3 regions of the Agrobacterium sp. 22094 genome follow, and region 3 is predicted to be linked to each of the others. Evidence: predicted binding sites of a transcription regulator. Region 3 holds the regulator's gene; each other region holds the start of a gene.
What was found. The regulator LexA, encoded in region 3, represses DNA repair genes until DNA is damaged. The targets are predictions, from matches to a motif close to TGTTCNNNNTGTGTTCNG.

Region 1: ACTJK5_RS03565 (UvrD-helicase domain-containing protein) is a predicted target of LexA. The motif match lies at 4,536-4,553, and genes of this name have one in related genera.
Region 2: ACTJK5_RS22005 (ImuA family protein) is a predicted target of LexA. The motif match lies at 2,503-2,520, and genes of this name have one in related genera.

What each region holds. Positions count from the first base shown of each region.
Region 1 is NZ_JBQEPX010000001.1:748,905-759,558, reverse strand. It holds gene ACTJK5_RS03575 (efflux RND transporter permease subunit) at 1-3,082, opposite strand, end outside; gene ACTJK5_RS03570 (efflux RND transporter periplasmic adaptor subunit) at 3,079-4,230, opposite strand; gene ACTJK5_RS03565 (UvrD-helicase domain-containing protein) at 4,595-7,069, shown strand; gene ACTJK5_RS03560 (glycosyltransferase family 25 protein) at 7,257-8,165, shown strand; gene ACTJK5_RS03555 (DMT family transporter) at 8,491-8,964, shown strand; gene ACTJK5_RS03550 (DMT family transporter) at 8,961-9,383, shown strand; gene ACTJK5_RS03545 (DUF2778 domain-containing protein) at 9,399-10,654, opposite strand, start outside.
Region 2 is NZ_JBQEPX010000007.1:144,906-155,559, reverse strand. It holds gene ACTJK5_RS22025 (SOS response-associated peptidase) at 1-280, opposite strand, end outside; gene ACTJK5_RS22020 (thermonuclease family protein) at 464-946, shown strand; gene ACTJK5_RS22015 (pyridoxamine 5'-phosphate oxidase family protein) at 1,453-2,043, shown strand; gene ACTJK5_RS22010 (hypothetical protein) at 2,040-2,399, opposite strand; gene ACTJK5_RS22005 (ImuA family protein) at 2,584-3,336, shown strand; gene ACTJK5_RS22000 (Y-family DNA polymerase) at 3,257-4,768, shown strand; gene ACTJK5_RS21995 (error-prone DNA polymerase) at 4,765-8,025, shown strand; gene ACTJK5_RS21990 (NmrA/HSCARG family protein) at 8,636-9,505, opposite strand; gene ACTJK5_RS21985 (LysR family transcriptional regulator) at 9,627-10,517, shown strand; partial or broken gene ACTJK5_RS21980 (LysR family transcriptional regulator) at 10,545-10,654, shown strand, end outside.
Region 3 is NZ_JBQEPX010000001.1:934,560-945,213, forward strand. It holds gene gltA (citrate synthase) at 127-1,416, opposite strand; gene ACTJK5_RS04455 (ComEC/Rec2 family competence protein) at 1,675-4,155, shown strand; gene ACTJK5_RS04460 (glutathione S-transferase family protein) at 4,166-4,855, opposite strand; gene ACTJK5_RS04465 (GFA family protein) at 5,117-5,515, shown strand; gene ACTJK5_RS04470 (hypothetical protein) at 5,607-5,864, shown strand; gene lexA (transcriptional repressor LexA) at 5,858-6,583, opposite strand; gene ACTJK5_RS04480 (hypothetical protein) at 6,940-7,503, shown strand; gene kdsA (3-deoxy-8-phosphooctulonate synthase) at 7,626-8,474, shown strand; gene eno (phosphopyruvate hydratase) at 8,692-9,966, shown strand; gene ACTJK5_RS04495 (HIT family protein) at 10,096-10,515, opposite strand; gene ACTJK5_RS04500 (GNAT family N-acetyltransferase) at 10,535-10,654, opposite strand, start outside.

The sequences.
Region 1 (10,654 bases), 190 kb from region 3:
CTTCATCCGCCTGCGGCTTGGCGAAGCGCGCCAGGAGCAGGTACGAAACCGGGGTGATGTAGAGCGTCACCAGCGTCGCAAAGCCGAGACCACCGACGATGACCCAACCCAGCGCGATACGGGCTTCAGCACCCGCACCCTGTGCCAGCACCAGCGGCACACCGCCGAGAATGGTGGCGATCATCGTCATCATCACCGGGCGCAGGCGGATGCTGCAAGCCTTCTCGATGGCTTCGCGCACGCTCGCGCCCTGATCACGCAGATGGTTGGCGAATTCCACGATCAGAATGCCGTTCTTCGCCATCACACCGACCAGAAGCACGAGGCCGATCTGACTGTAGACATTGAGGCTTGATCCGGTAACGAGCAGCGCGATTACCGCGCAGGCAAGACCGAGCGGCACCGTCGTCATGATGATCAACGAACTCAGGACACTTTCGAACTGCGCTGCCAGCACCAGGAAGATGATCGCAATGGCAAAGCCGAAGGTCAGCAACATGCCGCTGGAATTTTCCTGAAGCGTGGCGGCTTCACCGAGCGGGATCAGCCGGGCACCGGATGGCATGATCTGGCCCGCGAGTTCATTGACCTTGGCAACCGCATCACCCAGCGAAACACCCTCGCGCAGGTTGGCGGAGAAGCCAACCGATGGCAGCTGCTGCTCGCGGTTCAACTGCGGCGCAACCGCATTTTCCTTCAGTGAAGCAATCACTGACATCGGCACGATCTTGCCGTCGTCTGTCTTCAAGAAAATGTTCTCAAGATCCGTCGGATCGTTGATCGGCCGGGTGGAGGCAAGAAGACGAACAGGGATCGCGTCGCCATTCACAAAGACGTCGACGATGGAGCGGCCTTCGAGAAGCGACTGCATGGCGCGCGACAGTCCGGTAATGTCTATGCCGAGATCGGATGCCCGTTCACGATCGATGGAAACGGAAAGCTGGGCCTGGTTCGGCTCATTATCGAAGCGCGGCGTGTCGAACATGCCGGTTTCTTCCATCGACAACAGCAGCTTTTGCGTGGACTCGGTCAGCGCCTGATAGTTGGAGCCGACCATCGCCATGCTGAGACCATTGCCCGCGCCGCGAATGCGCAGGCTGTTCGGCTGCTGCGCCGTGCCGCGAAGCGCCGGCACCTTTTGCGCGGCGGCATTGATATCCTGAGCGATCTGGTTCTGCGTGCGGTCACGATCCGCCCATGGTGCCAGCGTCAGCACCATGAAGCCCGTATTGGACGAGCCATTCATCCCGGTGATCGAATAGACGTTACGGATTTCCCCGCTTTCGCGCAGCGGCATCAGGTTCTCTTCGATGCGCTGCAACTGATCGCGCGTATATTCCAGGCTGACGCCCTGCGGCGCAGTCACCCGCAGGAAGATCGACGAGCGGTCCTCGCGCGGCGTCAATTCGTTCTGCACGATGCCAAAGGCCACCCAGGAGACCCCTGCAAAGGCAATCGACACGACGATGACGATCAGCGGATTGTTGAGACAGCTCGACAGCGTGTTCTTGTAGGTGCTGGCGAAGAGGTTGCCGAACCATGCAAGCGGACCGGTCTTATGCTCGACAGTCTTCTTCAACATGCGTGATGCGAGCATCGGGCAGAGGGTCAGCGCCACAATCGAGGACAAGCCAACGGCAAAGGCCAGCACGAAGCCGAACTCACGGAACAGGCCGCCCAACTGGCCGGGCAGGAAGGACAGCGGAATGAAGACAGCGGCAAGCGTCGCGGTCGTCGCGAGAACCGCGAAGAACACCTCTTGCGTCCCAAGCACGGCGGCGGCACGCGGCCCCATGCCTTCGGCTCTGCGGCGCACGATGTTTTCCAGAACCACGATCGCATCATCCACCACAAGACCCGTCGCCAACACGATGGCAAGCAGCGTCAGGATGTTGATGGAAAAGCCAACCATGTAGATGGCCACCAGCGTGCCGATCAGCGCGACCGGCATGGTGATGGCTGGAATAAGCGTGGCGCGCCAGTCGCGCAAGAAGAGATAGAGAACCACGACGACGATCAGTGCGGAAAGACCAAGCGCCAGTTCCACCTCGTGAAGCGCGCCTTCGATGAAGACCGCATCGTCGCTGGTAACGACGATCCGTGTGCCCTCCGGCAGGTTCGGCGTCATCGCATCGACAGCCGCCTTGACGCCGGTCGAGATATTCAGCGTGTTGGACTGTGCCTGACGGATCACACCAAGGCCGACGCCCTGCACGCCGTTGGAACGCAGAGAGGTACTTTCATCATCTGCGCCAAGCTGCACGCTCGCCACATCGCGAAGACGCACCTTGTCCTTAATCAGCAGATTTTCGAATTCGGCAGGTGTTGTGAGATTGGCGGTAGCGCGCACCACGATGTCCTGCGTGGAGCTTTTCAGCGAGCCCGCCGGAACGTCCAGTGCTGCGGTTGCCAGCGCGTTGGATACATCGGTTACGGTAAGACCACGGCTTGCGAGCGCTGCCTGATCGAGATCGATCCGGAACACCTTCTCCTGGTCGCCGTAAAGCTCCACATCGGCAACGCCATCGACGGCAGCCAGACGGTCGACAACCTCATCCTCGACAAGCTTTGTCAGGTCTTCCATGCTGAGCGTGGAGGACGTGACAGCAAGACGCATGATCGGCTGGCTGTCGGAATCGGCCTTGATGATCTGCGGTTCATCGGCATCTTCCGGCATTTGATTGGTGACACGTCCGATCGCGTCGCGCACATCATTGGCGGCAACTGCGAGATCGATATTGTCGCCAAATTCCAGCGTCACACGGCTGGTACCAAACTGTGACGCCGACGAGATGGACTTGACCCCACTGACACGGGCGACAGCACCTTCGATCGTCTGCGTCACCTCCTGGTCGATCGTCTGCGGCGATGCGCCGTCATAGGTCGTGCGCACGGAGATGACCGGACGGTCCACATCCGGCAATTCACGGACCTCTACGCCGACAAGGGCCGCCAATCCGGCGACCACCAGCAACGTGTTGATCACCGCAGCAAGGATCGGCCGTCTTACGAAGAGCGCGGTAAAGGCAAGCTTCGAGTCTTGCCCTGCGGGCGGCGTCTGTCCAGTTGATGAACCGCTCATTGGCTGGCGACCTCCGGTGCTTTCGGTTCGTTGCCGATGCGCACAGCGCCGCCCTCACGCACGCGCTGCAGACCTTCCGTCACCAGGAGGTCATTGGGCGAAAGCTCGGCCTTCACCAGAACAGCGTCAGGGTTGCGCTGCACCACCTGAACGCGGACCTTGTTCGACTTGTTGTCCTTCACGCGCCACACATAGGAACCGTCGGCATCCCACTGCACGGCCAGCGGATCGACCGATGGATAGGTTTCGCCTTCGAACTTCATGGTGACGCTAAACGACATGCCGGCGCGCAGCTCATCCTTGGCGTTATCGAAAACGGCGCGCACACGAACGGTGCGGCTTGCTTCGTCCACGCGATTGTCGACCGCCTCCACCTGGCCCGTGAAGGTTTCACCCGGGCGGGCAATCGAGGTCGCTTCCACCGGCATGCCGACCTTGATCGCCGTGGCAAATCGTTCCGGTGCCCAGAAGTTGACGAGAATCTTCGAGCGATCGTCAATGCTGACGATGCTGGTCTGTGTCGTGGCATTATCGCCGACATTGATGGCGACGATGCCGGCAATGCCGTCGATCGGCGCGACGATATTGCGCCGTTTCAGATTGAGCTCGGCGGTGCTGACCGCAAGCTTGGCAGACTCCTCGGCAATCTGCGCGTCGAGAACATCGAGACGGGCCACCGACTGAAGATTTTTGTAAGAAGACGACTTTTCAACCGCACTTTTGAGCGACACCTGCGCCTTGTCGCGCTCGATCAGTTGCTCGTCATCATCAAGCCTCGCCAGCACATCGCCCTTCTTCACCTTCTGACCGGACGACACGAGGATCTCGGAAATCAATCCGGACGCCTGAGGTGTCACGACGACGGTCTGGATCGCCTCACCGTTGCCGATGGCATTGAGGCGATCGTTAACTGTGCCGGTCTTGGCAGGCGCGGTAATCACCAGCGTGGCATTGCTGCGCCCGCCCCCGCCACCTTGGCCTGCGGGTCTGGACGAAGCACTGGCGGCATTGTTTGCGGCAGGCTCTCCCATCGCGACGATGCCAGCCTTCGCCAGCAGGTTCTGCCCTGTGGACGAATTGAACGCCCACAAAAAGAAACCAGCCCCGACGACCGCCAGACTGACACCAACCTGCTTCCAAACCCGCATGCAATTCTCCGTGTGATCCATCCACAACCGCAGCCGTGCCGCAGCGCGGACAGGCAGGCGAATGATTTGGGGCAGTATCTTTGCTGCTGCTTAACAACGCAACGCAACATTTCGTTTCTTACCGAATTGTAATTTGCGAAAATTTTGCGGCAAGACATCGAAAAATCACCGATATACTTTATCGCCAGTTGTAATTCCGCTTTGAAACCGTCCTCGGCTCAGCATCGCACGCACATGGCAGAGAGGCCGCGGGCATGCATAAAACTGGCATTTTGCCTTCTATTGGTCGCGATCACCGTGAATACGGGAATAAAAGCAGAACGACGTTCTAGCGTTTATATCCCGAATCACTACATTGAGCCGCATGAGCAATAGTTTCGACGATATGCCGTTCTTCGACGAAGAACCAAACGAGCCGCGCCGTCCGGCCCCAAACGCAGCTCCCGCCCCCGGTGGCCTGGGCATTGCCGCGCGCGCCATGGCGGCGCGCGATCAGGCGCGTGGCACGCCCGATTATCTCTCCGGTCTCAATCCGGAGCAGCGGGAGGCGGTCGAAACGGTGGATGGTCCAGTGCTGGTTCTCGCCGGTGCCGGCACCGGCAAGACCCGCGTGCTGACGACACGCATCGCCCACATTCTCGCAACCAACAAGGCCTATCCAAGCCAGATCCTCGCCGTGACCTTCACCAACAAGGCCGCGCGCGAAATGAAGGAACGTATCGGCGTTCTTGTCGGCGGTGCGGTCGAAGGCATGCCATGGCTTGGCACCTTCCACTCCATCGGCGTCAAGCTTCTGCGTCGGCACGCCGAACTCGTCGGGCTGAAATCGGACTTCACGATTCTCGATACCGATGACGTGGTGCGGCTCATCAAGCAGTTGATCCAGGCCGAAGGTCTGGACGACAAGCGCTGGCCGGCCAAGCAGTTCGCCGGGATGATCGACAACTGGAAGAACAAGGGGCTGACACCGCCCGATATTCCAGAAGGCGACAGCCGCGCCTTTGCCAATGGCAAGGGACGCGAGCTTTATGCAGCCTATCAGGCAAGACTAAAGACGCTGAACGCCTGCGACTTCGGCGATCTTCTCCTGCACCCGATCACCATATTCCGCCGCCATGGCGATATCCTCAAGGATTATCACCAGCGCTTCCGCTACATTCTGGTGGACGAGTATCAGGATACCAACACCTGCCAATATATGTGGCTGCGGCTTCTGGCACAGCGCGCAAAGGGCGAGCCGCAAAACGTCTGCTGCGTTGGCGACGACGATCAGTCCATCTATGGCTGGCGCGGTGCCGAAGTGGACAATATCCTGCGCTTCGACAAGGATTTTCCCGGCTCCAAGGTCATCAAGCTCGAGCGCAACTATCGCTCCACCGAACATATTCTCGGCGCCGCCGGTCACCTGATCGCCCATAATGAAGGTCGCTTGGGCAAGACGCTCTTCACCGATCGCGTCGACCCGAACGACGAAAAGGTCGTGGTGCATGCTGCGTGGGATTCCGAAGAGGAAGCCCGTGCCGTCGGCGAAGAGATCGAGGCGCTTCAACGCAACACGAAGCACAATCTCAACGACATGGCGATCCTCGTTCGCGCCTCGTTCCAGATGCGAGAATTCGAAGATCGCTTCGTCACGCTTGGTCTCAACTACCGCGTCATCGGCGGCCCGCGCTTCTATGAGCGCATGGAAATCCGCGATGCCATGGCCTATTTCCGCCTCGTCTGCCAACCGGCGGACGATCTGGCCTTCGAGCGTATCGTCAACACGCCGAAGCGCGGGCTTGGCGACACGACCATTCGCACGCTGCATGACTATGCCCGCGCCCGCGATATCCCCATGCTGGCGGCCGCCGCAGATATTATCGAGACCGACGAGTTGAAGCCCAGGGCGCGCAAGGCGCTCTTCGATGTGGTGCAGGATTTTCGCCGTTGGCAAGGGCTGCTGGAAAACACCGAACATACGGTGCTCGCGGAACAGATCCTGGATGAAAGCGGCTACACCGCCATGTGGCAGGCCGACAAGACCGCAGAAGCGCCGGGACGCCTTGAAAACCTGAAGGAACTCATTCGCTCGATGGACTCCTTCGAGAGCATGCGCGGCTTCCTGGAGCATGTGGCGCTCGTCATGGATGCCGAGCAGAATGAAGAGCTCGATGCCGTCTCGATCATGACATTGCACTCCGCCAAGGGCCTGGAATTCGAAACCGTCTTCCTGCCCGGATGGGAAGAAGGTCTGTTCCCACATCAGCGCTCTCTGGATGAGGGCGGACGCTCCGGTCTGGAGGAAGAACGACGCCTTGCCTATGTCGGCATTACCCGCGCCAAGCGCCGCTGCCACATCTGGTTCGTCTCCAACCGCCGTATACACGGTCTCTGGCAATCCACCCTGCCCTCACGCTTTCTGGATGAGCTGCCGGCATCCCATGTCGAAGTCACGGCATCAGAAAGCAGCTATGGTGGCTATGGCGGTCGCGGCGGCTACGGCCAGTCCCGCTTCGACAAGGCCGAACCCTTTGCCAATAATTACGCCACGCCCGGCTGGAAGCGCGCTCAAGCCAACAGGTCGGATGCGACGCGCGACAACTGGGGCAGCCGGTCTGGACACGCGGTAGAGCGGATCGGCTATGGTGAGAGCGGTCCGCGTGCCCGGACCATCGATGGAGAGCTGGTTGCGAAGTCGGTGGCCGATGCGCCCTCGAAATTTGCGGTCGGAGATCGCGTCTTCCATATCAAGTTCGGAAACGGCAATGTCGCGACCGTCGAAGGCAACAAGCTGACGATCGATTTCGACCGAGCGGGCCAGAAACGCGTGCTCGACGGCTTCGTGGAAAAGGCCTGATTCCCAAACATAAAGAAGCCGCGCCAGCTTAAAGAAGATAAGCGTGCCTCATGCGCCCAAAAAAGGCGCGCTGCCCCCTAAGTTTTCACCTCGTATTTTTGAGTAACTGCCAGCTTCGACTATTCCCCTCGGGGCGATTCTCAGCAATAACCACATGGTTTCGCAGAGTCGTCCTCCTGAGGTTAAATTGCATATATTCGAGAATTCTAATTCAATACTTGCAGTTTACCTCATCAACATGGCCAATGCACAGCAACGCAAGCAGGCCATGATCGACAAGCTCTCAGGCATCGGGCTCACGGCAGAGCGTGTCGAAGCGGTCGATGGCAGAGCCCTGACATTTCCGATCCCGGAATTCAGCGAGCTTTCCTACAAGCTCATGCACGGTCGGCGGACCTGTCCTCCGGAAATCGGCTGCTATCTGAGCCACGTGGAATGCGCACGCCGGCTGCTGCGAAGCGCGGCCGAGTTTGCGCTGATCCTCGAGGACGATGTGGTCTTCAAGCAGGGTTTCATGGAATCGGTCGAGGCGGCAATCGATCATCGAAACGATTGGGATATTCTGCGGCTGTCGACAGTCAGCCACGGGAAAAAACATGCCTTCCGCAAGCTGACGGCTGATCGCTCCTTGAGCATAGCTCTGACTCGCGAAAAAGGCTCGGGTGCCTATATCGTCAATCGCAAAGCGGCCAAGTGGATCGCAGAAAAGCTGGTCCCGATGCGGCTGGCCTATGATATCGCCTATGATCTGGAATATCTGGCAGGCCTCAAGTCGGCCTTCATCTATCCTCTCTGCGCCTCGCAGGATGCAGACAACACCAGCTCTATTCAAAGCGTCGCTCGCGCTTACAAGCTGCCCCGCTGGCGGTACTTCACCGTCCTGCCCTTCCGCGCATATCTGGAGGTGACCCGCTTCGTGTTCAGAGGGGCGAGGCTTGTTTTGGGCTATGCGGGAAATATGCGCACGCCGCGCGCACTGCCATCTGCAAAGAGGAAGAGTGATTCTTCGGGCACATCAGTGTCGACCCACCCGGCCTCCTACGACCCGGCACCGGTTCACGCGGTCGTCTCGCCCGGCGTAAACCCGATCAGGTAAACTGCAGCAACGATAGCGGCGATGATAAAGATCGAGATGACGAAGATCGTCATCCGGCTTAGTGGTTTACGTGTCGTTTTCTTCATGCGCAAACAACAGCTTTGCGCTGATTTTGTTCCCTAAAACATCGGAAGCACGATTACGTCGTCTCAAAAGAGATGAAGCGTCCCTTGTGTGTAGAAATGGACGCGTGGCGCTGCGGTGATTCCTCACCCATCACTGCAAATGGCCGGACCCATCAACGCATTTCGTTTTGTTTTTATGCAGTAAAGTTCTAAAGCCAGATGAGTTCTTCAGGGCCATTCTCAAACAGACAAAGTTTCCCATGACGCCGACACGTTCCAATCCGCTTCACCTGGCGGCCGCTTTCGCCAGCGGCGGTCTTTTGACCTTGATGGTGCATTTCAACGGAATGCTCGCTCATTATGGCAATGCGCTGTTTTCCTCCTGGACGGCTCACGCCACAGGAACGGTCGCGGCAATCATCGTCATGGGGCTGCTCTACCGCAAACCGGAGCCGGGACAGCCGGCAAAACCCAAGGCACCCCTCTGGGCCTATATGGGCGGTATGATCGGCGCTGTCCTGGTCATGCTGACCTCCACAGCGGTGAATTCGCCTCTGGCCCTCTCGGGCACGATCGCCCTTGGACTGGCTGGGCAGGTCATCTTCAGCCTCGCGGCGGATTTCTGGGGACTGTTCGGCTTTCCCAAGCGTCGCCCACAGGGACAGGACATTCTCGCAATCGCCCTCATCCTCGGCGGCAGCGCTCTTATCATTCTGGTCGGGAGAGCGACATGATCGTCTGGATCGCAATGGCCTTTGTCGGCGGCGTCTTCGTTTCGCTCAGCCGCCAGATCAATGGCCGCCTCAGCCTGTCCACGTCACCGCTAACCGCATCCTTCTGGAATCACTTTGTCGGATTGGTCGTGCTGACGCTGGTGGGACTTGCCATTGGCGGTCTTTTCCCGCCAGGTGCGAGTGATGCGCCATGGTACGCCTTTATCGGCGGGCCGATCGGCGTTGTCTTCATCGCCTCCGGCAGCTGGCTGATCGCGCGCATCGGTGCCGTCAACACGGCACTCCTCGTCATCAGCGGCCAGATGGTCTCAGGCGTCGTCTTGGATTTCTTCAGCGACCAGCCGCCGAAAATCTGGGCGACTGCGCTCGGCGTTATCTTCATTCTCGGCGGCATGGTACTGACCCAACGCCGCCGTTAAATCTGGTCCGCGACCTCAGCTCTTGCCGAACAGGCTGCCGAACAATGTCTTACCGCCGCTCTTTCCACTGCTGCTGGCTGCGACAGCGGAAGGACGACCGTTCAGCTTCGGCACAACGATGAGACGCTTCACCTCACCGCGCTTGAAGGCCGCCAGGAACTTTGGATATTCCTTGAAGACGACGCAGCCATTCGATTCACCGCGCTTTGCCAGCATATAGGTATGCGCCAGAAGCCCGTTACGGCCATGCGGATTGACGCCGCTTTCTGGCGTCAGGCGAATGGCTTCCACGCCGTGGAAGAGCGATTCGCGCATGGTCAGGCGGTAGCTTGACGGCGGCGTCGCGCCGCGCATCTTGACGTGGACGAAATCGGGATTGTCACGCATCTTGCCGATACCCGAATGGGCCTCAAGCTTCTCGCCGCTTGGAAGATGCACGACACCTGCAGAAATATCATAGATGGCGGTGCCATTGCCGCGATCCGGCCACGGAACGACGGCGTCCATTTTCGTTTCGCGCATCGGATTGTCGGGCCGCGCGAAGGCAACCATCGTCGATGTCGCGGGCTGCTGCACCGGTGGTCTAGCGGGCGTCGGAACGGTCGCTTGCGCAGCGATCTCCTTCTCGACGACAGATGGGCTGGCAGGACGCGGTGCCGGCTCGACCTCGAAAGCTTTTGCGATCTCCGGGCGGAAATTCGGGAGCGGGACGGTCTCCGGCAGAAGATCGATCTCTTCATCGGCCTTCGCCTGCGGGCGTCCGAGTGCTGCTTCAAACGCAGGATGCTCTTTTGCTTCCTGCGTTTCCAGCATCGCGGTCTCAGGCCCGCGTCCAAGCGCTGAATCGACGATCGCCGATGGGCGAAGCGCTGCCAGCTCCTTGACGGTCGCCTGGCCTTGAGCGTCGATGGCCGCTGCCGTGCCGAAGCGCGCTGCAAAGAGCTTGGCATTGAGATGGTGCTCTGCTGCCAGGCGCGTCATCTTCTGGTGGCCTTCGGGATTGGCCGAAAGGCGCGAGAACTTATGGACGTGAATGGTGGGCTGCACGTCATCGGGCGCCTCGCCCACGGGCCGATCCAGCTGAGCCAGCAGCATCTTGTCAAAACGTTGAGTGCCATGCGACGCCTGCGCCATACCATGCAGCGAAGCAAAAGCCGCCACAGCACAGACGCTGGCAAGGATCCCGCCGCCCAGAAGAGCGGAGAGGCCGCCTGACGACAGGCCAGCACGTTTTTTTGCATGGGCTGCACCGCGCATGGGCACGCCCTGAT
Region 2 (10,654 bases), on a different contig from region 3:
AACGGCTCTCCGGTTTTAACCATCGGCGCCAGTGTGGCGATGCGACGTTGCGAATGTTGGTGACGCCTGTGTCTGGTCGATCGCCGAGAATGTTTGGCGGGGTGGGCATGCCCCAGGTGAGGCCGACAAGCTCGCGCGCTCCGTCACGGTTTCGGATGACCGGGGCAGGGCGGTCCGGGTAGACTTCCACCTCTGGCTCAAGGTTCAGCCTCTCGCTCATCGCGCCGGCGATGTCTCGCATGGCTTCCTGGTTTGTTCGGACTTGATAGAGATTGCACATGCTTACCTCAACATTAAGTGATTGCGCGGTTGCTCTTGGTCTAACAAACTGCCTTTTGTCGTTCCTGTATCCCTGCGTGACAATCTATAAAGTGGTTATGCGTGGAATCAGCATTATCAGTCGTGGCTCTTGCGAAAGAAAAACCAGGAACTTCGTCGCCCCTTGCGCCATCCGAATACACAGATGATCAAAGTTACAGCTTCTGCCCTTATCCTGATGTTCATCCCAGCGATTGCGTCGGCGGGCAGCATCACCGGACGCCCCTCCGTTGTGGACGGCGACACGATCGAGATCAACGGCGTGCGCATCCGCTTTGAGGGCATCGATGCACCTGAGAGCCGACAGCTATGCGAGAATGCCAGCGGCAAACGCTACCGCTGCGGGCAAGTCAGTGCTAATGCCCTCGACACCTTCCTTTCGCAATCGCGTCCGACAACGTGTAGGGCGACAGGCAAGAGCTACGACAGGATCGTGGGGCGTTGCGTTCGATCTGACGGTCTAGATGTCAACGCCTGGATGGTTCGCAACGGACACGCGATCGATTGGCCGAAGTACTCGAACGGTCGTTATGCCAAGGATCAGGCAGAGGCACAGTCCGCACGTCTAGGTATTTGGGGTGGGAAGTTTGAAATGCCGTGCATCGCTCGCGGTGCTAGATGCGATTGACCGGAGACTGTAGAAGCTTCGCGATGAGCCTCGTCTGGTCGTAAATGGTCTCGATCGATCTGCGCTGCCTCGAATTACAAGCGCGCATTTTTCATTCTTAGATACGCGCGTGTTGCGTCCTTCGTTACCGATAGGGACGGAACCCGTCCTCGTTGGAATCGCTATATCTCCACTGATCATAAGCGGAGGTTGCGAAATGTTGAGCGGACCGAAGCGTGCTCGGATCGTACCATGCCATTAGGCCGCCAACCAATACGACAGCAAGCACCGCTACACCTATGAGCTTGCGGAGTATGAAGAATGCGAACCAGACGGCAATGAGCGCGGCTGCCACGGTCAGGAGCAGAGAATAGACGTCGTTTGGAATAGAGTTTGCGATGATGTCCATCCAGCCGTTAAATCGCGCCGATTTGTCTGAAGCATGGCAGCGGTGGGATTGAGAAACACGCGACCAAACTAGTGCGTCACAATCTCGTGGCGCAGGCACATATTACTGGAGCCGGAAATTGACCAACGACAAGCGTCTCCCCGATGACCCGGAGCAGGTCCTTCTTCATATTTGGTCTGCTCTTGAAGGCGGTACAAAATCCCATGCCCCGTTCAACCTGCTCCAATTCGCAACAGTAGCCTACAATGGAAAGCCGTCCGTCAGAACGATCGTACTGCGGCAATTTACACGAAGACTTGGAGAGTTGTTCTTCGTGACGGACGCCGGTTCTGCCAAGATGAGCCAGCTTCGGTCCAACAACCATGTGTCGCTGGTGGGCTACGATCCTGCAACATGGACTCAGATCAGGCTGTCGGGCTTGGCCAGTGTTTCGCAAGACGAGGACGAGCGACTTGCGCAATGGAACATGTTGAGCACTCGTACCCGACGCTCGTTCTTACCCCGCGATGCAGGCTTTAGGGTAGACGATCAAGCGTGTGAGGAGGGCGCCGGCCCACAAATTCAACTGTCGGTCCCACCGGCGGCTTTCGCCCTGGTGAAGGTCACGCTTGTCACCGTCGAGCTTCTGGATGTCTTTGATGAGGAGCATGTTCAATACAACTTCAACCGAGCAGATGGTACATGGTCGGGGAACAGATCGCGCGACTAGCCATCTGCATTCGGCGACTGGAGACATCGAAACCGCATCTCGCAGAGGTCGCCGTCGGGATGGCAGATACGGTCGCAACCCATCGCGAGGCGTCGGCGAAGCTTGGCGAAGCTCATGCTGGCGCCGAACTTCGCAACAGCCGCTTTTCGTTCTAAGCTATCAACGCGTTCGCACCGGATGCATTCGATTTCGATATTAGGCAGTCGTACGTCCTTCAGCGTGTAGTTGCGCTCGCTTTCAGTTCTTCCGCTGGTTTTAGGCGTCTTGGTGATTATACCACCCCCTGGAACCTCTGAGGACTTTGGATATCCACATCCCTCTATGACGACAAAAATATTTTCCACGAACGGTGCCATGTCGAATCTAGTTACGGTTTTGATTCGACTTCACGAATCTGCAGTGTTGCTAATCTTGAGCCAAGATTCCTTATTTTCAGGCGTCTTGACGCCGGACAAGATACGGAACAGAAGGGGAACAATCAAGTTCTAGCGACATGATGTCGTCCCTGTTCAACTGCGATTTCGGAAGGATTCGTAACCGATGTCGGCTGCCCGCGATCAAGTGATTACTGATCTGCGAGATCGCATCTCTTCCATCCAAGGAGAGGGCGTGACGAAAGCGGGGTGCCTACCTTTTGGCGTGGCTCAGATCGACGCAATCCTTCCGGGAGGCGGCCTGGCGTATGGCGCGCTGCATGAATTCGCGGGCGGAGGTTCAGGAACCGTTGACGGAGCGGCCGCCGCGCTGTTCGCAGCCGGCATTGCCGCACGCACGAAGGGTCCGATCGTCTGGTGCCTGACGAGGCCGGACCTTTTCTTCCCCGCGCTCGCTCAGGCGGGGCTGCATCCTCGCAGAGTAATCTTCGTCGAAAGCGACAAGGAAGAGGACGTCGCGGCCAGCATGGAGGAAGCCCTTTCATTCGGAGGTCTTGGCGCAGTTGTCGGGGAAATGGTCAGACTGCCGATGGTCGTCAGCAGGCGCCTGCAACTCGTCGCAGAACGTACAGGCACCATGGCGCTCGTGGTCCGAAGGTGGCGAAGGCAGACCGAGGCTAGTGATTTCGGTCAACCGACCGCTGCCACGACACGGTGGCGCGTGGGTGTACTTCCTTCAGAGTCGCTCCCGGTCCCAGGCATCGGGCGGCCCAGGTGGTACTTGGAATTGCTCAGGTCGCGTGCGGGCGAGTGTAGAGAGTTTTGCGTCGGAGCGTGTGATGAGCAGGGTCGTATCGATCTATTTTCCGGATTTGGCCACGGACAGGATCAGGAGGGACGATCCCTCGATACCGGGTGAGCAGCCGATCGCTGTGATTTCCAGGAGTGGATCCAAGCGATGGGTGTCCGCGGTCGATGGCGCCGCAAGGAAGATCGGGGTTCGTGTAGGGATGCCTGCCGCGAAGGCGCAGGCAATCTTCCGGGGTCTTAGATTGGTTGATGCCGATCCCGCCGCGGATGCTGTCGCACTCAATCGTATCGGTTTCTGGGCGCTCGCGCACTATTCGCCGGTCGTTGCAGTCGACGGCGTTGACGGTCTCGTCATGGATACCGAGGGCGCGGATCATCTCCAAGGCGGAGAGGTGCCGATGACGACTGGTATCGTAAACACCTTCCTGTCCCGAAAACTGACGGCGAAGGTAGCCGTGGCAGAAACCTGGGGAGCGGCCCACGCGTGTGTTCGGGCAATCAAGCGCGATACGGTGATCGTGCCTCGCGGTGAAATAGTGCGCGCAGTCGAGAAACTCCCGATCTCTCTTTTGAGGCTCTCCGACAAGATCGTCCAGGATCTCCTTGTCCTTGGCTTCCATTCGATCGGCGAACTTGCGAACACGCCGCGTGCGCCGCTGGCGCTTCGTTTCGGACCGGAAGTCGGCAGGAGACTGGACCAGATGTTTGGTCGAGTGTCGGAGCCGATAGATCCCATAAGGACAGCGGATCTTGTCGAGGTCTCCCGTTCCTTCCAGGAGCCAATTGGAGCAGCGGAAACGATCGACAAGTACGTCGGCAGGTTGGTGGTCCAACTTGTGGCAGAACTTGAGAAGCGCGGACTTGGCGCGCGAAGAACCGACCTCATCGTCCACAAGGTAGACAACACCATTCAGGCAATACGCGCCGGAACTGCAAAGCCCGCGCGCGACGTCGGCTGGTTGACGAAACTCTTCAAGGACCGGACCGAGAAGATAGAGCCGGGATTTGGTATCGAGAGACTTGTTCTTGTCGCCGTCGCGGCCGAACCATTAGTGGAGGAGCAGAAGGAATCGTCGCTTGTCGAGGAGGAGCACGGCGACATCACTCCGCTGATCGACATCTTCGCGAACCGTGGACAACGGGTATATCGCTTGGCGCCCGTTGCATCCGATGTTCCTGAGAGGAGTGTCCAGCGGGTCCCGGCTATTGCGGACGCTGTGGAGACTGCATGGGTGAGCCATTGGCGCAGACCCGTGCGGTTGTTCGACCGACCGGAGCAGATCCAGGCGATTGCTCTCATGCCAGACTATCCGCCCGCAAGCGTGACGTGGCGCGGGAAGCGTCACCGCGTGAAGCGAGCCGACGGTCCAGAACGCATTTTCGGCGAATGGTGGATGCGGCCCACGGAACTGGAGGCCGTGCGGGACTACTTCGTCATAGAAAATGATGACGGGGAGCGCTTCTGGATTTTTCGCTCCGGAGATGGGATCGACCCGGAAACGGGCTCGCATAAGTGGTTCATGCACGGGATTTTCGCATGAAGTACGCGGAGCTTCAGGTCACGACGCATTTCAGCTTCCTTCGTGGAGCGTCGTCGGCGCATGAATTGTTCGCGACGGCAAAGGAGCTCGGCATCGAAGCCCTTGGTGTCGTCGATCGCAACAGTCTCGCCGGAATCGTGCGCGCGCTAGAGGCTTCCCGCGAAACTGGAGTGCGGCTGGTCGTCGGCTGTCGGCTCGATCTGCAGGATAAGATTTCGATCCTCGTCTATCCGACGGACAAAGCGGCATATTCGCGGCTCACCCGCCTGATCACTTTGGGGAAGGGCAGAGGCGGGAAGGACAACTGCATCCTTCATCTGGACGACCTTGCCGTTTACGCAGAAGGGATGGTCGGCATCCTCGTGCCGGACCTCGCCGACGATGTCTGTGCCGTCCAACTCAGGAAGATGAACGAGATTTTCGGCCGGCGAGCTCACGTGGCGCTCAGTCTTCGGCGACGACCCAACGACCAAATGCGGCTCCACGAGCTTTCAAATATGGCGGCAAAGTTCAGGGTGAAGACGGTCGTCACCAACGACGTTCTCTTCCATGAGGCGTCTCGCCGTCAATTGCAGGATATCCTCACGTGCATCCGCACCAACACGACTATCGACGACGTGGGTTTCGACAGAGAGCGACATGCCGATCGCTACCTCAAGCCCCCGGAGGAAATGGAGCGGTTGTTTCCGAGATACCCCGAAGCACTTGCTCGGACGATGGAGATCGTAAGCCAGTGTACCTTTAGCTTGGAGGAACTGACGTATGAATATCCTGAGGAAGCGCTGATTGACGGCATGGACGCGCAGCAGTCGCTGGAGCATTGCGTCCGCGAGTGCATCCCCGACCGATACCCGGAGGGACTGCCACAGAGTGTCCTACGAGCGGTTAGACATGAGTTGGATCTGATCAAGGAGATGGGGTACGCGCCCTATTTCCTCACGGTTTACAGCATCGTTCGCTTTGCTCGTTCACGAGGAATCCTTTGCCAGGGGAGGGGGTCCGCCGCAAACTCTGCGATCTGCTACATCCTCGGCGTCACGAGCATCGACCCCGAAACCAACGATCTGTTGTTCGAGCGGTTCGTCAGCAAGGAGCGCAACGAACCGCCAGACATCGACGTCGATTTCGAACACGAGCGTCGGGAGGAGGTTATCCAGTGGATCTACAAGACCTACGGCCGCGATCGTGCGGCGCTGGTTTGTACGGTCACGCGTTATCGAGCCAAGGGTGCGATCCGCGACGTCGGCAAGGCTATGGGTTTACCGGAGGACGTGACCAAAGCCCTCTCGTCGGGGCTGTGGTCGTGGTCGGAGGAGGTGACGGAGCGCAATGTGCGCGAGCTGAATCTCAATCCCGACGACTACCGTCTTGTGATGACGCTTCGTCTTGCTCGAGATCTCATGGGTGCTCCTCGACATCTCGGCCAGCATGTCGGTGGCTTCGTGCTGACGCGTTCACGCCTAGATGATCTCGTTCCAATCGAGCCGGCGGCGATGGAAGATCGCCAGGTTATAGAGTGGGACAAGGACGACGTCGAAGCCTTGCGAATGATGAAGGTTGACGTTCTGGCGCTCGGCATGCTGACGTGCATGCAGAAGGCCTTCGACTTGATCCGGGAGCACAAGCACGAAGATCTCGATCTTGCCAAGGTTCGGCAGGAGGACGGGGCGACATATACGATGATCCGTAAGGCCGATACGCTTGGCACATTCCAAGTCGAAAGCCGAGCGCAGATGGCGATGCTGCCGAGGCTCAAGCCGAGAACGTTTTACGATCTCGTCGTCCAGGTCGCCATTGTTCGGCCAGGCCCTATACAGGGCGACATGGTCCATCCGTATCTCCGCCGCCGGGAGGGGAAGGAGGCTGTGGAGTATCCGACACCGGAGCTCGAGGCCGTACTTGGCAAAACGTTGGGCGTGCCCTTGTTTCAGGAGAGCGCGATGCGCGTCGCAATGGTTTGCGCAGGTTTCACCGCCGGCGAGGCTGACCAGCTCCGAAAAAGCATGGCGACTTTCAAGTTCACTGGAGGCGTATCGCGGTTTCAGACCAAGCTGATCGATGGAATGGTCAACAACGGCTACAGTCGCGAATTCGCGGAGAAGACCTTCTCCCAGCTCGAAGGGTTCGGCAGCTATGGCTTCCCGGAAAGCCATGCTGCATCGTTCGCGCTCATCGCTTATGCGAGCTGTTTCATCAAATGCCACTACCCGGATGCCTTCGCCGCGGCGCTCATCAATTCGCAGCCGATGGGCTTCTACGCTCCGGCGCAAATCATCGGCGACGCCCAGAAGCATGGTGTCGAGGTTCGACCCATATCCGTGCAACATTCGCGCTGGGACTGCACACTAGAGGAAATCCCCGGCAGCAACCGACACGCCATCCGGCTGGGTATGCGCCAGGTTGCTGGGCTGGCAGCTCGGGACGCCGCCAGAATTGTCGCAGCAAGGATCGAACGGCCGTTCGAGAGCGTCGACGACGTATGGCGTCGATCGGAAGTCCCATCGGAAGCGCTTGTCCAGCTCGCCGAGGCCGACGCCTTCAGACCTGCATTCAACATCGAGCGGCGTGATGCACTCTGGGCGATCAAAGCATTACGAGACGAGCCGCTTCCACTGTTTGTGGCGGCGGCAGAGCGTGAGATGAAAACGGTCGCCGAGCAGCAGGAGCCGCAAGTTGAACTCAGGCAGATGACCGAGGGCCACAAGGTGGTCGAGGACTATCAACACGTCGGCCTGACTCTTCGTGCGCATCCTTTGTCATTCCTGCGACAGGATCTCACCGCTCGCCGGATCGTCACATGTGCAGATGCGATGAATGCCCGTGATAAGAGCTGGCTCTGCGTTGCTGGGCTAGTGCTCGTGAGGCAGAAACCCGGATCCGCGAAGGGCGTCATGTTCATCACCATCGAGGATGAGACCGGACCAGCGAACATCGTCGTGTGGCCGTCGCTTTTCGAGAAACAGCGTCGGATCGTGTTAAGCTCAAGCATGATGGCGATCCACGGGAAAATCCAGCGGGAAGGGGACGTCGTTCACTTGATCGCGCGGCAGCTTTACGACCTCTCTGCCGATCTGTCATCTCTGTCGGACCGCGACACCGAGTTTCGGAATCCGAGTGGTCGTGGCGATGAGTTCGCGCATGGCTCTCATGGCGGCGGCGATGTCCGCGATAGGCCGAAGCCGAACAAGGTTCGTGACATCTATATCCCAGACCTTCACATCGACACTCTTAAGGTCAAGAGCCGAAATTTCCAGTAGGGTGATCTAGCCGTTTAATTGTCAGCCTAGTGAAGATGTCCACTGTGTCGGCGGTCCGGGCGTCTTTCCGTCCGGTAGCAGTCGGTGCAGGTGATCGTGAACGACGTCTGCACTGAATGGCTTTCTCCCGAAGGTTGCATCTTCCGGGAGATATCCAGCTTGGGCACGATCTGTCCCGATGCGACTACGATCCCAAATTCCGGACAGGACCCCGCACATTTTTGGGCGAGATAAGCCGTCGAGCTTGCTCGGCGGCATCTGCACGTCGGTAAAAGGAGTTTTACGCTGGCGCACGCTGCTCGAGGATCGATATAGCTTGATCGAGCGTAGCCGCCTCCAGCACTCGAAATCCAGCGTCTTCGAGAATATCCGAAGCGTCCGTTCTTACAAGCGCATCGTCGCGATGACCACAGGCGTTCGTGCTAACGCGTGCTGCATGTACGAGGAGACATGTCCTGCCAGCCAGACCGCTCATAGGCCCGCCGGCAGAAAAGGCGCGAATCACGCGCCTTGATTTCGAGACCCGCCCATATGTGCGCGCGGGACAAGATCAGTTCCCACTGGGGCTCTACTGAAGCGGTCGCGGTTGTTATCGAGGGGCGCGCGCGGTTCAGGCAGATGCGGCAAGCTGCGAGGCAAACTCGCGATAGCTGTGCAGCGGGCGGCCCAGGATTTGCGTCAGCCGCTCGACATCGCCAGCGTTCGGAACCATGCCGTGGCTGACGTAGCGCTCAGCCATCAGGCGCATTTCATAGGCCATCCACTTAGGCATGATACTGGCGAGGTTTTGTTCGAAGCCGGATGGATCATCGCCGCCATAGACGACAGGGCGGTCCAGAACATCAGACCAGATGGCTGCGACTTCCAAGCCAGTCAGCGTCTCCGGGCCGACCAGATTGATCGTCTCGCTCGGCAGTTTTTTCGCGGCGCGGTCGCGACGAAGGAGCTCGGACGCAGCAACTTCTGCAATATCTCTGGTGTCGACCATGGCAACACCCTTGCTCCCGATCGGCATCGGGTAGACAGCGTAATTGAAGATGACGTCTTTGATCATGACGTCGTTGTCGATGAAGTATGCCGGCCTCAGGATCGTGGCGCTAAAGCCCATCGCCTCCAGCATGCGTTCGGCGCCAAACTTGACGGCGAAGTGCGGCACATTCACTGCTCGGTCGGCATCGAACACCGAGAGGTAGACGACACGTTCGACGCCGGCTTCGCGCGCAACGTTCAAAGCGATGATGGCCTGGGTGAATTCATCGCCGGCGACCGCGTTCAGCAGGAACAGGGTGCGGACTCCATTGAAGGCGCGGCGGAGCGCGTCGATATCGAGCATGTCTCCCTGCACAACATCGACGTTCGAGGCAAAATTGGCCTTGGCGGGATCACGCACGAGGACACGGACATCCGCATTACGTGCGATGAGCTGGTCAACGACATGGCGGCCGACACGGCCAGTGGCACCGGTTACAAGAATGGTCATTGGGGTTCTCCTTGGTTTACTGTGAACGACTTCGGTTTCGAAGACACCCCGACTATGGCTGGTTCACATTCAACCCAATAGGCGCTAAAAATAGACACATCGTCTCACTGGTAGAACACTCATGGATTTGGCTGCCCTTGTTGATTTTGTCACCGTTGCCCGCCATGGCGGCATCGGCCGCGCTGCCCGCGCTTCCGGTCGGCCGAAGGCAACGCTTTCGCGCCGGGTCGCTGAACTGGAAGCGAGCCTTGGCCTACGGCTGTTCGAACGCGGCTCACGGATGCTCAAGCTGACGGAGGAGGGGCGGGCGCTTCAAGAGCGGGCGGGTGCTCTGCTGATCGAACTGGACGAGACCGCCGCCGCCATAGCGTCTGGCGGAGACAGGCCGCGTGGCAGGTTGCGGATCAGCGCGCCATTGCTGTTCTCCCAGACTGCCATGGGCAAGCTGGCTGCCGGCTTCTCCCTCAAGTATCCAGAGGTGCGCATGGAGGTGACGACCGAAGATCGCCCTGTCGATATGGTGGAGGAGGGATACGACCTCGTTATCAGGGTGAACCCCGATCCAGACGAGAGCCTGGTGGGCCGCGCCTTCCTGCGTGACGGGTTGGTGGTCGTGGCGGCACCACACCTCGCATACGACAGCAGAGCCACTGTGCCAGTCGTCATACGCGGCACGCCGGGTCAAACGAGGTCATGGACAATGAACACACCGACAGGGCAGCTCAGTCTTCAAATCGATCCCGTGCTCAGCCTTTCCTCTATGACCATGGTCCGCGATGCGGTGCGCATGGGCGTCGGCGCGGCGCGCCTTCCCCTGTCTTTGGTAAGCCATGATCTCGCTGAGGGGCGGTTGGTTCGTTGGGGAGATGTCGAAGGGCCGGAAACGGTGCTTTGGGCGCTCTACCCGTCACGTCGTCTCCTCAGCGCGAGAGTGTCTGCATTCCTTGACTATCTCAAGCAAGCCTTTCCTCTAGGGACGGCCGATGAGCTAGCAGCCTATGTCGAGGAATAACTTTGAAGGCGTGACGCTTCTCGCCGGGGCGACATCAAAGGATCCGAGATCGCGCTCTGGGCGCTGTACCCGTCGCGGCGTCTCTTGAGTTCGCGGGTCTCTGCCTTCCTCGATTTCCTGAGGCAGGCTTTCCCCAA
Region 3 (10,654 bases):
GATATAAGCGGAAGCGGCTTTTGCTTCAAGTCTTCGGGTATCGCGAGGATGGATCGCCGAAAAAACTGCGCATAAAAAAGCGCCTCGAAAGAGACGCTTTTTTTGTCTGGATGTCTCGGCCGCGGACTAGCGCTTGGAAACCGGAACGTAGTCGCGCTTTGCAGCGCCGGTGTAGAGCTGGCGCGGACGACCGATACGCTGCTGCGGATCTTCGATCATTTCGTTCCACTGGGCGATCCAGCCGACGGTGCGGGCAAGAGCGAAGAGAACGGTGAACATGGTCGTGGGGAAGCCGAGCGCCTTCAGCGTGATGCCGGAGTAGAAGTCGACATTCGGGTAGAGCTTCTTCTCGACAAAGTAAGGATCCGAAAGGGCGATCTTTTCCAGTTCGAGCGCAACCTGCATGATCGGATCGTCGGAGTTGCCGGTCGCTTCCAGCACTTCGTACATCGTCTTCTGCATGATCTTGGCGCGCGGGTCGTAGTTCTTGTAGACGCGGTGGCCAAAGCCCATAAGGCGGAACGGATCGTTCTTGTCCTTGGCGCGTGCGATGTATTCAGGAATACGATCGACGGTGCCGATCTCGTTCAGCATGTTGAGCGCTGCTTCGTTGGCGCCGCCATGGGCGGGGCCCCAGAGGCAGGCGATGCCGGCTGCGATACATGCGAACGGGTTTGCGCCCGAGGAACCGGCCAGGCGAACGGTCGAGGTGGACGCGTTCTGCTCATGGTCGGCGTGAAGGATGAAGATGCGATCCATGGCGCGGGCCAGAACCGGGTCCACCTTGTACTCTTCGCACGGAACGGCAAAGCACATGTGCAGGAAGTTCGATGCGTAATCGAGATCGTTCTTTGGGTAAACGAAGGGCTGGCCGATATGGTACTTGTAGGCCATGGCCGCGATCGTCGGCATCTTGGCGATCATGCGCAGAGACGCGACCATGCGCTGGTGCGGATCGGTGATGTCGGTCGAGTCGTGGTAGAAGGCGGAGAGGGCGCCGACCGTACCGCACATGACAGCCATTGGGTGGGCGTCGCGACGATAGCCGGTGAAGAAGCGGCTCATCTGTTCATGCACCATGGTGTGACGCGTCACACGGGTGTCGAAGTCCTTCTTCTGCGCGGTCGTCGGCAGTTCGCCGTAAAGCAGCAGGTAGCAGGTCTCGAGGAAGTCGCCCTGTTCGGCAAGCTGCTCGATCGGATAACCGCGGTGCAGCAGAACGCCTTCGTCACCATCGATATAGGTGATTTTGGATTCGCACGAAGCGGTCGAGGTGAAACCGGGGTCGTAGGTGAAGGAGCCGGTGTGTTTGTACAGGGTGCCGATATCGACGACGCGCGGGCCAATCGTACCTTCTCGTACAGGAAGATCGACCGTCTTGTCGCCGAGGGTCACTGTAGCGCTTTTTTCCGTCATACCATACCTCCGAATATGCAGGCGATGCGGGTTGACGCATCGGCCAATTAAGCGTCACGGATTTAGCTATATGATCCGCGCGACGATGCCAAGCTATCCAAAAGGCAAATTGTGCATCGCAGAATTGGAATAAGCCGTTCTGATCGGTTTTGCCACTTTACTGTTTCGTTTTAAGTCAATGCTTCCTTAATCTGCGCGCTGGATTGCAATCCGAATCGCAAGGCTGCAAATTGGCCCTAAGGGACCGAGGGGCGGCACTTGAACGACTACGGGGAACGGCAGCAGTTCCGCTTGCTGGAGACGGGCACGCCTGTGAAGGTGGAGCTCGACGGCATCAATGCGCCCGCTGCTCTTACCAATACGGATGTCCTACTCTTTGCTCCACCGAGTCCTGCGCCTCAAGGCTTTGCGCAGCGATTGCAATCGACCTTATCGCGTTGCGTCACCGAGGAGCTTCAATACCGGCAGGACTTCCTTTTCATCCCCGTGCTGGTCGGCGCGGGCGCGGCACTGTGGTTTTCTCTCGCCTCTCCGCCATCCGATGTCGTTCTGCTTGTGTTTGGCCTTTGCGTCATCCCGGTCGCCATCATCACGCGGCACCGACAGAACGCACTGTCCTTCGTGTTGGCAACGCTTGCACTTCTGCTGCTCGGCATGTTGCTGGCAAATTGGGAGACGCGCCGCGTTGGGACCACAGTCTTGGACAGTGCCGTGACGACGACAATCACCGGCAAAGTGGAGCGGCGGGAGGTGGATGCCAAGGGCTACTGGCGCTACACGATCGCCCTGACTTCGACGAGTGGACCTTCGCTGACACGTCTGCCAAATCGGATATCCGTCCTCTCGCGCAGTCGCGGACAACCGATCGCTGTCGGTTCAGGCATCACCGGCAAGGCGCGCCTTTCGCCACCATCCGGGCCGGCATTGCCGGGCCTCAACGACTTTGCCTTTTCCGCGTATTTCGATGGGATCGGTGCGACAGGATTTTTCTACAGCGCGCCAAAGGCTCTACCGACGCAGGCCGCAACGACGGACGAAGCGGGCTGGCTCGAAACAGCGGGTTCGCGGCTCTACGCACTGCGCTCCGCTATTGCCGAACGAATCCGCAGCGTCATTGGCGGCGATGCGGGTGCTTTTGCGGCTTCGATCATCACGGATGAGCGGCGCGCGATCTCCAGCGAGACGATGGAAGCTTTGCGCGTGTCGGGGCTCGCCCATATCGTTGCCATTTCCGGGCTAAACATGGCACTGGCATCGGGCATCTTCTTCGTCGGTATGCGTATGGTGTTCAGCCTGTTTCCAGGGTTTTCGCAGCGCTATCCCGTCAAGAAGATCTCCGCCTTTGCCGCGCTGTTGATGACATTCGCCTATTATCTGATTTCAGGCTTTGCCGTCTCTGCCGAGCGGGCATGGTTGATGATGTCGATCATGCTGGCAGCTGTTCTCGTCAACCGGCCGTCGATCAGTCTGCGCAATGTCGCCCTTGCCGCAATCGTCATCATCGCGGTTTCGCCACATGAAATCATGGGTCCGAGTTTCCAGATGTCCTTTGCCGCAACGCTGGCACTGGTTGCGGCCTATTCCTTCTGGAGCAGATGCCGGGCCAATCGTGAGCGCCTCTTCATCGCGCGCCCGCCCTTATGGATCGTGGCCTCGTCGAAAGCGAGTGCCGTGATCGGCGGTGTCGTCATCACCTCGTTGATTGGGGGTGTCTCGACTGCGATCTACTCGATCGAGCATTTCCACCGCATCACCACCTACGGACTGGCCGCCAATCTTGCCGCAATGCCCGTCATGTCGATCATCGTCATGCCGTCTGCACTGATTGCCATGCTTCTCATGCCTTTTGGCCTGGATGCACCCTTCCTGAAGCTGATGGGTTACGGCATGGCGATGGTGATCGACATTGCCAACACCGTCTCCAGTTGGGGCGGAGATGCCACGATCGGGCGGCAGCACCCATGGTTTCTGGCCGTCTCGACGGTCGGATTTCTTCTTCTCACCTTGCTACGGACCCACCTCGCGCTCTTGGGGCTTCCCCTGATTCTGGCTGGTCTCCTTCTGGTGCCGCTTGAGCAGAACAAAGCAAAGCCGGATTTATTGATCTACGAGGATGGTGTCCTCGTCGCATTTCGCACGGATCAATTCGTTGCGACGACCAAGCGCCAGGCGAAGGGTTTCGTGGTTGAGCAGTGGGCGAGGGCGGTGCCGCTGCCGGATAAGCATGTGGCCCCTGTCATGCTGGATGACGACAAGGCGGGTGAGCGCGAGGACACGGCAGAGCCAAGGTCACGCCGCCCGGCTGTTCTCACCGATCAGCAGAAGCAAGAAGCTCGCGACAAGATGATTCTGGCTTTCGAGCGGACGAATGGCTTCTCTTGCCAGAAAAATGCCTGGTGTGCTGGACGTCATCAGAGCGGCGTCAAAGTCGCGGTCATTTCTAATACGGCGTTGACCGGTACAGCCTGCGATCTGGCGGACATCGTCGTGACGTCGCGTTTCGTGCCGTTTTCAAACTGTCGCTCGGGCGCGCTGCTGATCAGCGCCACAACATTGCGAAAGACAGGCTCGCTGGAACTCTGGTTGAATGAGGCCGGAGCGCCCGTCGCAACTGCGCGCGCGGCGATGCAAGACGTTGCCAGACCCTGGTCGATTCACCGCGCCTATGACTGGCGCAGCAAGACCTCCGACGGCGCGATGCCGCCGCATATCGAGACGATGCTGGCGGCCGGGCAGTAAGTCTTTTGCTTCAATCTGCTGCGGAGCGGCGGTCTTCGATAATCTCGCCAGACGCCCGCGCTTCCTCTTCATGCTCCAAGTCGCGCCACGGCTCCCGGATCGCTGCCTCCTCCCACTCCCTGATCGCCGGCAAGCCAAGGAGTTGGGTCTTGTAAGCCTCCGCCGCTGGCGAGAGTGCTGTGCCGTAAGTCTGGAAGCGAAACGCGACGGGGCAGAAGAACGCGTCGACGGCGGTGAAATTGATGCCGGCCAGAAACGGCCCGCCGAAGGTGTCGAGGCCCTGCTGCCATAGCGCGTCGATACGCGCGATATCCTTGCGGAGCGCCTCGGTTGCCGGAACCGGTCTGATCCGCAAACCTACACTCATCGGGTGTAGATTGCGCAGCGATTGGAAGCCGGAATGCATCTCCGCGGATGCCGAGCGCGACCAAGCCCGCGCTTTGGCATCCTCAGCCCAAACACCATCATGCCGTTCCGCCAGGTACTCGATGATTGCAAGCGAGTCCCAGATGGTGACATCGCCATCCACGAGGCAGGGCACCTTGCCTGTGGGGGAGAAGTGCGTGAAGCCATGCTTGGGATCGGGATCGTTGAACGGGACGAGATTCTCTTTGAAGGGAATCTCCAATGTCCGCATCAGCACCCAAGGCCGGAGAGACCAGGAGGAGTAGTTCTTGTTGGCGATGTAAAGATCGTACATGTTGTCTCCTTCTGGTGATACGGCCACTTGAATCGCATGCGATCAGCAAAAGCGTCCATGCGGTGCAAAAGTGCGAATGTTATTTCTCTGTCCATCGTCCTAACGCATGAGCGAGAGGACATACAGGCCGAGTCTGTCATGTCAGATATCATATGAATTGATGCGTTCGCCGCTCTCACCTTTCCGAAAACAGAAGCAGAATGAACTTCATCGGTTCGTCGCGGTTTGATGGGAAGGCGTCAAGCAAATGGAGCGGTCGAGATGAACATGAAATCTGGCGGTTGTGCCTGCGGCAGCGTGAGGCTTTCGATAGTCGGTGAGCCCTATCGTATCGGGATTTGTCACTGCATGGATTGTCGCAAGCACCACGGCGCGCTCTTCCACGCATCCGCCATCTTCCCGCAGGATGCCGTGACCATCGAAGGAGAAATACGCAGCTATAATGGCCGCTTCTTCTGTCCCAACTGCGGATCGCCGGTCTTCGGAAAAAGCGACGACGAAATCGAGGTCAATCTCGGTTCTCTGGATTCACCAGATCAGTTCGAGCCGACCTACGAGCTTTGGACGGTCCGCCGTGAGGCTTGGCTGCCGGATTTCCCGGCATTGCGCCAATATGAGCGGGACCGGGAATCGACAGGCAGAACGGAAAAGGGGCGGTGAGACTGTCCACCTTGTCGGATGGTAGCCGCGAGGTGGATTAGCCGCGTCTGTAAGTCCTGCTCTTAGAAGCGACGGGCGAGGGCGCTTGTCGGTGGCACTGAAAGATTGCCGCCGTTCGAAGGCCATGATCGGCATGCACCCGACCATCCGCCAATCTTTTCCTCATCCTCGGATCGAGAATGAGGATAACGAGAAAGACGAAGACGAAGACGAAGACGAAGAGAACCAGCGTCGAGACCTCGGCGCGATCAGAGGCAGCACATCGCCGCATCTGCCAACGAGGTCTGCGCGTCTTGCCTCTGCAAGAGCACAGGCAGCCAGTCTGAGCCGACTATCGTTCGCTCAGTGATAGCGACGAATGAGACCGACCAGCTTGCCCTGAATCTTTACCCGATCCGGTCCGAAGATGCGGGTCTCATAGGCTGGGTTCGCGGCCTCCAGGGCGATGGAAGCACCCTTGCGGCGGAAGCGCTTCAAGGTGGCTTCTTCATCATCCACCAGTGCGACGATGATATCGCCGGGGTTGGCGGTGCTGCCGTTGCGGATGATGACGGTGTCACCATCGAAGATGCCAGCCTCGATCATCGAGTCACCCTTGACCTCAAGCGCATAATGCTCGCCCGTGCCCAGCATATCGACGGGTACGACAACATCGTGGGTGTTGTTCTGGATAGCGGAGATCGGCACACCGGCGGCGATGCGTCCCATCACAGGAACGGTGACAGCGGAGGAGATCTGATCGTTTGCTGGCTTCGGCGCGGGAGCCGGCTCAGGCGGTTTGGCTTTTCCGAGGCTGCCCTCGATCACGCTTGGCGAAAAACCGCGCGGCGGCTTCTGTGCGGGTGCGGAATAGGCTTCCGGAAGCTTGATGACTTCCAGGGCTCTTGCCCTGTTCGGCAAGCGGCGGATGAAGCCGCGTTCTTCCAAAGCGGTAATCAGCCGATGGATGCCGGATTTCGAGGCGAGGTCGAGGGCATCTTTCATCTCATCGAAAGATGGCGGCACGCCGGACTCTTTCATTCGCTCATGAATGAAAAGAAGCAGTTCCTGCTGTTTGCGCGTGAGCATGAAGAAAACCCTTGGAATACGTGGCGAAGATTCGCGAAACAAATACAGAACGAACACTATATGTTCCATATGTGTTCTGCAATCCCTTAAAATTCCGCAAACGTCTCCGCCTCATCAATTCGCAGTCCTGTTATCCGCGCAATGGTAGAAGTTCATAGCTTCTTTACGGTGTTGGGCGTCTTTTTCCTCTCCAGGTTGATGATTTCATTTTTGCGGGTATCTACAAGCTGCTTCGAGGATCACACGATCCGGTCATCCTGTGGTATGAAGGCCAAGCCATTCGAAGCATTATCAACAAAGTTATCGTAGCTCTACGGCGCTGCCTTGCAGCGTTTTTTCGGGGCAGGGACATTTTTATGAAGCTCGTTAGATTTACCCTTATCGGAATGCTGATTGCGCTGGCCGGTTGCCAGACCCTCGATCCCAATTCACCGGAAGCTTTGAAGCGCAAGGAGTATGACCGGTTGCTGCTGAACACGACGATGGCCAATTGCAAGCTCATCGTTCAACTCAATCAGAAGCGCGTTTCGCAGAACAAGGAGCCGACGCGCGACAATAACTGTGCACGGATCCTGAAAAATCACGCGCTTGGCGGCGTTCATCCGGCGAGCTTCATCCCCGATCTTGCGGTGAACGGCATTCCCATTCCGATCGGTGGACTGATCAAGCTTGCAATCGTTGCCGACCGAAACCAGCGTGAGAAGAAGGCCTGGGAGGCATCGCTACCGGCTTGGGTTTCCGCCGGTGGTGAGAACAGCGAGAACGTTTATCGCATGTTGCTGACTCAAGGCTTCAAGCCCGAAGAATTGGAAGGGCTGAAGGGAAGTGCTGGATTTTCCGACGCGGTGCGCGCAGTCGGGCCGTTCGTGCAGTCTTCCGAGGCCAATCCCGATGTCGTCCGGAAGGCGAATGCCGGCTAAAGGGCAAGCGGTTGGTGCTCCCTCATCTCGTGACACATGGCGCGCTTGCTGCTAATGCCTGTGCAACATCGCAAATTAAGCGGTTGCCGGCGATGTCCGGCGCATGTGTCGTGAGGAATGAGATGACTTTGAAGAACAATTTGAAAGTGGTCGCTGGCGAAGGCAAAGGCGCTGTCGCCTTCTCCAACACAGAGCGGTTTTCGCTGATCGCCGGTCCGTGCCAGATGGAAAGCCGCGACCACGCTTTCATGATTGCCGGCACGCTGCATGAGCTTTGCGGCAAGCTCGGCATCGGGCTTGTCTATAAGTCATCCTTCGACAAGGCCAACCGCACATCGCTCTCCGGACAGCGTGGCATCGGTCTCGACAAGGCCATGGAGATCTTTGCCGATCTCAAGAAGGAATATGGCTTCCCTGTCCTGACCGACATCCATACGGAAGAGCAGTGCGCCATTGTCGCCGAAACCGTCGATGTCCTGCAAATCCCGGCCTTCCTCAGTCGCCAGACCGATCTTCTGATCGCCGCCGCAAAGACCGGTCGCGTGATCAATGTGAAGAAAGGCCAGTTCCTGGCGCCCTGGGACATGAAGAACGTGCTGGCAAAGCTCAACGAGAGCGGCAATCCGAACGTTCTGCTCTGCGAACGCGGCGCATCTTTCGGCTATAACACGCTTGTCTCCGACATGCGCTCGTTGCCGATTATGGCCTCGCTCGGTGCGCCGGTGGTGTTCGATGCGACGCATTCCGTGCAGCAGCCAGGCGGGCAGGGTGGGTCGACGGGTGGTCAGCGCGAATTCGTCGAGACATTGTCGCGCGCAGCCGTGGCCGTCGGCATTGCCGGACTGTTTGTCGAGACCCATGAAGACCCGGACAATGCCCCTTCCGACGGCCCCAACATGGTTCATCTGAAGGATATGCCGAAGCTTCTGGAGAAGCTTCTGGCGTTTGACGCTATCGCCAAGGCCGCCTGATTTTGGCCTAATCGATTTTTATAGGTTGGGCGACGCCTGATGCTGGGCGTCGTCATTGTAATTTCTCACGCTTCGTCTACAGCGAAGTTGCAATGACCTTTCACACTTTTCAGAATCGCTTATCCGCCGTCCGGCTCGAAAACGGCTTCACAGTTTTGCCGATGCGCTCTAAGACAAGCGACTGAAATTCATCTGTTCCAGTCCCAAGGGAGAGACCATGACAGCCATTACCGACATCATCGCACGCGAAATCCTCGATAGCCGTGGCAACCCCACGGTCGAGGTCGACGTGTACCTCGAAGACGGCTCCTTCGGTCGCGCTGCCGTTCCATCGGGCGCATCCACCGGCGCTCACGAGGCAGTCGAGCTGCGCGATGGCGGACAGCGCTATGGCGGCAAGGGCGTTGAAAAGGCCGTCGAGGCCGTCAACACCGAGATCTTTGATGCGCTTGGCGGCTTCGACGCCGAAAGCCAGATCCACATCGACCAGACGCTGATTGCGCTTGATGGGACGCCGAACAAGTCTCGCCTCGGCGCAAACGCCATCCTCGGCGTATCTCTGGCCGTTGCCAAGGCTGCTGCCGAAACAACCGGCCTGCCACTCTATCGGTATGTCGGTGGCCCGAACGCCCACCTGCTGCCCGTTCCGATGATGAACATCATCAATGGCGGCGCGCATGCCGACAACCCGATCGATTTCCAGGAATTCATGATCATGCCAGTCGGCGCGGAAAGCATTCGTGACGCGGTGCGCATCGGCGCTGAAATCTTCCATGTGCTGAAGAAGGAACTGGCAGCGCAGGGTCACAACACCAATGTCGGCGACGAAGGCGGTTTCGCGCCAGGCCTGAAGAGCGCGCCGGAAGCGCTGGACTTCATCATGAAGTCGGTTGAAAAGGCAGGCTACAAGCCGGGCGATGACGTCGCTCTTGCTCTCGACTGCGCCTCGACCGAGTTCTTCAAGAACGGCAAGTACGAGATGGAAGGCGAAGGCCGCACGCTCGAGCCGGAAGCCATGGCTGATTACCTCGCGGAACTCGCGGGCAAGTACCCGATCATTTCCATCGAAGACGGCATGGCAGAAGACGATTGGGAAGGCTGGAAGTACCTGACTGACAAGATCGGCTCCAAGGTACAGCTCGTCGGCGACGACCTCTTCGTTACCAACTCCGCGCGTCTGCGTGACGGCATCAAGATGGGCGTTGCCAACTCCATCCTCGTCAAGGTCAACCAGATCGGTTCTCTGACCGAGACGCTCGACGCTGTCGAGACGGCGCACAAGGCACGCTACACGGCGGTCATGTCTCACCGTTCGGGTGAAACGGAAGACTCCACGATTGCCGATCTCGCGGTTGCCACCAACTGCGGTCAGATCAAGACCGGCTCGCTGTCGCGCTCCGACCGTCTGGCGAAGTACAACCAGCTGATCCGTATCGAAGAGATGCTGGGTCCGCAGGCTGCTTACGCTGGCCGCTCCATTCTTCGCAGCTGATTTGAGCTGTGATATTTTGGGGGCTTTCCATAGGCCCTAATAATAGAAAACCCGCCGATGGCCTCGGCGGGTTTTTTGTGTCAGCGATGCGGTATTTGTTCTCGACGGTCGACGGGTCGGGAGCGCGCCTTACAGGGCCTGTTTGATCTTCTCTGCGTGAGCCTTCAGCATCTCCAAATCCGCCATCGCGCCGCTATGGGGCTTCAAAGGCTCTCCGTCCTTGCGCGGTACGATGTGGAAGTGCAGGTGGAACACCGTCTGGCCAGCGGCGGGCTCGTTGAACTGCGCTACGTAGATGCCATCAGCATCGAAGGCTTCCTTGGCGGCGACGGCGAGCTTCTGGACGACGGGGATCGTCTTTGTCAGCACGTCTGGATCGGCATCGAGAATATTGCGCGAGCCGGTCTTCGGGATCACCAGCAGGTGACCCGGGGCCTGGGGCATCACGTCCATGAAGGCCAGTGTATGGTCGTCTTCGTAGACCTTGACGCACGGGATTTCACCCCGGAGGATTTTTGCGAAGATGTTGTTGTCATCGTAGGCTGTCACGGGCTGCTCCCTCAAAACTTTAGTCGTCGTCTTCCTGCCGTTCGCCTTTGCGAAACGGGCTATGGTCTTCAAGATAGTCGTTGATCTGTTCGACTTCGCTGCGTTCCCGCTCCAGATAATCGGCGATGGCGTGGCGAAG